Linked DNA regions of Paraglaciecola psychrophila 170. The protein of the gene in region 1 interacts with the protein of each later gene in a pairwise test. Links are inferred from orthologs where the notes say so. Each region holds a gene or a part of one and is shown on either strand. Other genes may lie near its edges.

Region 1 (3,056 bases):
TGAGTTTGGCTACCATATTATTATGTTAACTGATGTTAAGCCTGAGCAAGTTAATGCTTTTGAAAACGTCAAAGAAGAAATAATTGTTAAAGTCAAAACGTTCAAAGCAGAAGAGCGTTTTTATGAGATTAGTCAAAGAATGTCAGAAGTAGCTTTTGAAGTACCTGACAATCTTGAAGAAGTTGCAGATTTAGCCGGTAAAACGATAAATACTACTAATTTATTTAGTCGAGCCAATGCGCCCGATGCTGTGTCTAACCCTAACGTTTTATCAAGCGCCTTTAGTTTTGAACTAATTGAAGATGCGGTAAATAGTGAAGTGATAGAGCTTGCCAGGAATCATATTATAGTTGTTAGAGTTGCCGAGCATGAGCCCGAGCGGACAAAGACTATTGAAGAGGTTAAAGAACAAATTCAACAGACATTAGCTGCACAATCGGCTCAACAGGCTGCTAGAGATTGGGCCTTGGAACTTAAACAAGCATTGGTAAATAATGAAGATGTTAATCCTAGATTAGCTACACTTGAGCTAAGCTGGGAAGAGAAGCAAACGGTAACTCGCAATGACCCGGCATTGTCACAGTCTATTGTTGATGCATTGTTCAAGTTATCTGCTACGGATACTAGTGTTGTTGACTTAATTGCTGGAGACATTTCTTTAGTGCAACTGACCCAAGTAAACTCTGCTGCTGAAGCTAATGCTCAACAATTGACTTCATTACAAAATCGCCTTGCATCGAGTAAGTCTCAAATAATATATGGTGCCGTGGTCGAATCTTTAAAAGCACAAGCTGATATCGAGATTTTCCAATAAACTGATTTATATTTTCTTCATAAAAAAAAGAGCGTTTATCGCTCTTTTTTATTATCTGTATTTTGGTAAATAGTATTATTAGCTCGTCAGCACTATTCAGTAATCCATAACAAAGAGCTGTAAAAAACAGCGATCACAGCGCAAAAAGTGAATATATATATAAACCCTTGTTTTCCGTCCCCTAAGCTATAGCCCTTTTTCTTCAAATACATAAACCAAATTAAAAACAACACAACAGGAATGAGCACTAAAAATTTAATCAAGATCACCTCGTCTCACAATTATGGCAACCTTGATTTTAGGGAGAACAGAATAATATGCAATCTATACTAGGTATTTGGTGTCTAATTGCATATAATCCGCGCGAATTTTTATGTGTCTATTTATGTGTCTATTTACGTGTCCATTAGGACTAAATATTAAGACCAAATATTAAGACGAAATATTACTAATACTGGAGTAAAGAAAATGGCCTTAGAACGAACTTTTTCTATTATTAAGCCCGATGCAGTTGCAAAGAATGTTATCGGTGGTATTTACAACCGTTTTGAGTCTGCTGGCCTTAGATTAGTGGCGTCTAAAATGCTACATTTGAGTAAAGAGCAAGCAGAGGGGTTTTATGCTGAGCATAGCGAACGTCCATTTTTTGCTGCTTTAGTTTCTTTCATGACATCTGGTCCTGTTATGGTTCAAGTGTTAGAAGGTGAAAATGCTGTTTTGAAAAATCGTGAAATAATGGGGGCAACTAACCCTGCTGATGCTCTAGCTGGTACGTTACGTGCTGATTATGCAGCTTCAATTGATGAAAATGCTTGCCATGGTTCAGATGCTCCTGAATCAGCGGCCCGTGAGATTGCTTATTTCTTTAGTGATGAAGAAATCTGCCCACGCACTCGTTAAGCTTAAATCAGTTTTGATAAAGGGAGCTTAGGCTCCCTTTTGTGTTATTTATTATATGTGCTGCAAAAACTGAGTAATCGGTTAAAATAGCAGTAGTTTCGTTTAAGTATTGAGGTTTATTGTGTCAACTGAAGTGGTATCTGCCCAACCTAAAAAAATTAACTTACTTGATTTAACTCGAGAAGGTTTGCGTACCTTTTTTAATGAAATGGGAGAAAAACCTTTCAGAGCAGAGCAAGTCATGAAATGGATCTATCAGCAAGGCGTGGCAGATTTTGAACAGATGAGTAATCTTAATAAAGCCTTGCGAGCAAAACTTCAAGCCAAATGTGAAGTCAAAGCACCAGAAATCGCATATCAAAAGACTGCTGCCGACGGCACCATTAAATTTGCATTGAAGCTAGAAGGTGGCCAAGAAGTAGAAACGGTTTGGATCCCTGATGGCGACCGAGCGACTTTATGTGTGTCTTCACAGGTAGGTTGTGCACTTGAATGTACTTTTTGTTCTACGGGGCAACAGGGATTTAATCGTAATTTAAAAGTCTCTGAGATTATTGGCCAAGTTTGGCGAGTCGCAACCACAATAGGTCTGAATAATGATACTGCCAAACGTCCGATCACAAATGTAGTGATGATGGGTATGGGTGAGCCGTTGCTGAATGTTAAGAATGTGGTGCCTGCCATGGAGTTGATGTTGGATGATCTTGCTTTTGGTTTATCCAAACGCAGAGTAACTTTAAGTACTTCAGGTGTAGTCCCAGCTCTTGATATGTTGGGCGACCAGATAGACGTAGCGTTGGCTATTTCATTACATGCACCTGATAATGCATTACGTGACGTGCTAGTACCCGTTAATAAAAAATATCCAATTGAGGTGTTTTTGGCCAGTGTCAGAAGATACTTAGCTAAGTCGAACGCCAACCAAGGTAAGGTAACGGTAGAGTACGTGATGCTAAATGGGATTAACGATAGCACTGACCAAGCTCATGCACTTGCAAAGGTATTGGCCGATACCCCGTGTAAAATAAACCTTATTCCGTTTAATCCTTATCCAGGCTCGCCATACACCTGTTCTAGTAATTCGAGGATCGATCGTTTTGCTAAAGTCCTAATGGAATATGGGCTCATAGTTGTAGTTCGTCGTACTAGAGGAGACGATATCGATGCTGCTTGTGGGCAGTTGGTGGGTGAAGTGGTGGATCGCACCAAAAGAGTGTTGAAAAAACAGCTGAAAGGCGAGAGTATTTCAGTCAAAATGACTTAATAAATTTTTATCGACAATATGTCAAACAGGTCCTAATGAACTCTATGCTAAAAATGTTCAGTATTGTATTTATTGGGC
Region 2 (3,335 bases), 2.8 Mb from region 1 along the record:
ACATTATGTGTAATTGATGATAAACCGAATAAATTAACCCCAGACCAACGTCAGGCGCTTGAAGTATTAGGTCGGTGTGTCATTTCACAAATGGAATTGCGAAAAAAAATAAAAGAGCTTGAGCGAGCCAACCAACATAAAACTGAATTTTTATCTAACATGAGTCATGAGTTGCGTACGCCACTCAATGCTATTATCGGCTTTAGTCGTTTGATGTTAGATAACGTTATTTATCACACATTACCTGTAAAGTTTTCTGAATACATAGGCCATATCGACTATTCAGGTCGGCGACTGCTGAGCGTGGTGAACTCGGTTATAGATTTAAATAAAATTGAAGCTGGAATGATGCAAGTCGAGTTCGAATCTATTTGTCTAAGAACGTTTATTAAAGATTTAGAAGGAATGTTAGCCATTATGGCTAAAGAAAAAGACGTAGAGTTCTCTGTAGATGTCAATGATAACTTGCCAAGGCTTTTAACTATTGATCAAGCCAAAATCAGTCAAATTATTACCAATTTAGCCCATAATGCAATTAAATTTACGAATAGCGGTAAGTGGGTCAAAGTTGAGCTTTCACTTAATAATGAACAATTTGTGATCACCGTAACCGATCAAGGCGAAGGCATCTCATTCATAGATCAAACAAAACTGTTCAATAAGTTCCAGCAAGTCGGACAAACTAAAAGTTCCGAAGGCAGTGGTTTAGGTTTGTCGATTACACAAGGCTTAGTTGAAATTTTAGGCGGCACAATAAATGTTCTGAGTGACTTAGGCTCAGGTAGTATTTTTAAGGTCCAATTACCCCTGCAAGATGACACCGAAATTTTACACGAAGATCTTAATCCCACGCCCGAAAAAGCAAGTTTTAATCATAATAGCAAGATACTACTAGTAGAGGATAATGAGATAAATCAAGCGGTTATGTTAGCAATATTTGAATCATTAGATATCTCAATTATTATTGCAGAAACAGGAGAAAAAGCTATTGAGATTGCCAAAAATAGACATTTTGACCTGATTTTCATGGACATTCATTTACCCGGTATTGATGGCCGTCAGGCCTCTGTACAAATTAAACATACTCATCCTAATATTCCCATCGTGGCTTTATCAGCCGATACATTTAATCAACACAATGTTGCAGAAAATAACAAAATTTGGGATGAGTATTTGTGTAAACCCATAGAAAAAGAAAAGCTGGTGCAAACTCTTAACCGCTTTATTCCAGTTTTGCCAAGTGCATAAATTACTTGGCTTAAAAACAACGCAAAGGCAGGTAATACGAACTGATTACCGTAAAAAACGTCAGGCATTGTCTTCTAAAGAACAATCTACTGCAGCACATAACCTATTAAGAACCTGTCTTACATCAACCACACTTGCTCAGTCAAAAACTATTGCCTGTTACATTGCAAATGATGGTGAGATTGACCCAGTAGCAATTATTGACTACTGCTGGCAACAAGGTAAAACTGTGTTATTACCTGTATTACACCCTTTTAGTAAAGGGCATTTGCTGTTTGTTAACTATCATCGCAACTCGACTACTCGGACAAACGTTTACGGTATCAAAGAGCCAATAGTCAGCACTATAAATCTGTGCGTCTTAGCAAATATTGAACTGATACTAACACCGCTGGTTGCTTTCGATGCAGTAGGTAATAGATTAGGAATGGGTGGTGGGTTTTATGATCGTACCTTAGCCCCTATTCGTCGTGACTCACTGCAAACTCAACTCATTGGATTAGCACATAACTGCCAGCAAACACATATGTTACTTACTGATAGCTGGGATATTCCGTTACATGCTATTGCTACCCCAGATCAGTTTTTTAGTGTCGACTAAACTACAGCTTGGGTTACACTATTAAGCATGCAAATGTTTAATATATTAGGGACTATAAACAAATGACTCAAGATGATAAAAAGAAAGCCGCTGCCCAAGCAGCCTTAAAATATATAGAAGATGGCGCTATTGTCGGTGTTGGCACAGGTTCGACTGTTAATTATTTTATTGATGCATTAGCCGATGTAAAAGATAAAATTCAAGGCGCGGTATCAAGCTCAGATGCCTCAACGAAACGTTTAGAAGCTTTGGGCATTGAAGTATTTGATCTTAATTCGGTAGACAAGTTTGATATATATGTAGATGGCGCCGATGAAATCACCAAACATAAACATATGATAAAAGGCGGTGGAGCCGCCCTCACCAGAGAGAAAATTGTTGCCGCTGTAGGCGAAAAATTCATTTGTATTATTGACGACACAAAACAAGTACCCACGTTAGGGAAGTTTCCATTACCCGTTGAAGTGATCCCCATGGCCCGCTCTTATGTGGCCAGAGAAATAGTCAAACTTGGTGGCGACCCTGCCTACCGTCAAGGTGTAATTACTGACAACGGCAATGTGATCTTAGATGTACATAATCTAACAATCCTCAACCCCGTAGAACTTGAAAGACAGCTCAATGCCATAGTCGGTGTTGTCACTAATGGTTTATTCGCTAAACGTGGCGCTGATGTGGTGTTAGTTGGAACAAGCGATGGTGTTGATACAATCAACTAGTACACAATAAGCAAACAAAAGGAGCTATTTACCACAGAGGAAAAAGAGGTCACAGAGAAAGCAAAAAAATCACCTTGTATTAAGTATTTAAATGCACTTTTCCTCTATGTAACGAAACGCTCGGCGCCCGAAGCTTTGTGTTCTCTGTGGTTCAATATTTTTTCTAGTAGGCATCTTACATTCATCCTATGAAGCCTTACCAATTCGCGAAATAAAGTACTTTTGCAGCAAACCAGCACCTAATATTCATTCATACATAGAAGATCAACAAAAATATTATCGAAGGATATCATCATGTCGAACGAATTTGCAGGTAAAACAGCCATCATATCTGGTGGCGCTGGAGGCATAGGCTTAGCATTAGCGGAGGAATTTGGTCAGTTAGGTATGCAAATTGTAATTGCTGATATTGACCAGAAAGAGCTGGCAATAGCCGAACAGAAATTACGGGATGCTAATATTCAGGTATTATCCTGCCCGCTAGATGTCACAAACTATCAACAGTGGGAAGACACTGTTGCTGCCGCCGAAGCTAAATTTGGTAATATCCATATGTTAGTGAATAACGCTGGTGTAGGTGGTATTCCCGGCTCAGTAGACAAGACTAAAATTGAAACTTGGAAGTGGGTATTGGACGTTAATGTAATGGGAGTGGTGAATGGCACACAGGCCACTGCCCCTTCGATGAAACGCCATGGCCAAGGCGGCTGGATCATCAACGTGGCTTCAATGGCTGGCATGAATGGGGTTCCCTTTTCTGGCGCTTA

Evidence for each region.
Region 2: the proteins of ndk (region 1) and C427_RS03840 interact in binary tests that used the Escherichia coli proteins (3 or more experiments, as listed by UniProt). The link is inferred for Paraglaciecola psychrophila 170 from one-to-one orthologs.

What each region holds. Positions count from the first base shown.
Region 1 is NC_020514.1:3,648,402-3,651,457, reverse strand. Bases 279-2,998 are described here. They hold ndk (nucleoside-diphosphate kinase), read left to right. Parts: upstream 279-1,282; coding sequence 1,283-1,714; downstream 1,715-2,998. Other genes in these bases: C427_RS15965 (bifunctional tRNA (adenosine(37)-C2)-methyltransferase TrmG/ribosomal RNA large subunit methyltransferase RlmN), read left to right, coding at 1,836-2,978; C427_RS15980 (SurA N-terminal domain-containing protein), read left to right, coding at 279-814. In the rest of the region: more of C427_RS15980, read left to right, coding at 1-278; type IV pilus biogenesis/stability protein PilW, read left to right, coding at 3,023-3,056. UniProt on the Escherichia coli protein: Major role in the synthesis of nucleoside triphosphates other than ATP. The ATP gamma phosphate is transferred to the NDP beta phosphate via a ping-pong mechanism, using a phosphorylated active-site intermediate.
Region 2 is NC_020514.1:868,966-872,300, reverse strand. Bases 46-3,044 are described here. They hold C427_RS03840 (5-formyltetrahydrofolate cyclo-ligase), read left to right. Parts: upstream 46-1,240; coding sequence 1,241-1,849; downstream 1,850-3,044. Other genes in these bases: C427_RS03830 (SDR family NAD(P)-dependent oxidoreductase), read left to right, coding at 2,863-3,044; rpiA (ribose-5-phosphate isomerase RpiA), read left to right, coding at 1,912-2,568; C427_RS03845 (GAF domain-containing hybrid sensor histidine kinase/response regulator), read left to right, coding at 46-1,248. Outside these bases: more of C427_RS03845, read left to right, coding at 1-45; more of C427_RS03830, read left to right, coding at 3,045-3,335. UniProt on the Escherichia coli protein: Involved in the removal of 5-formyltetrahydrofolate.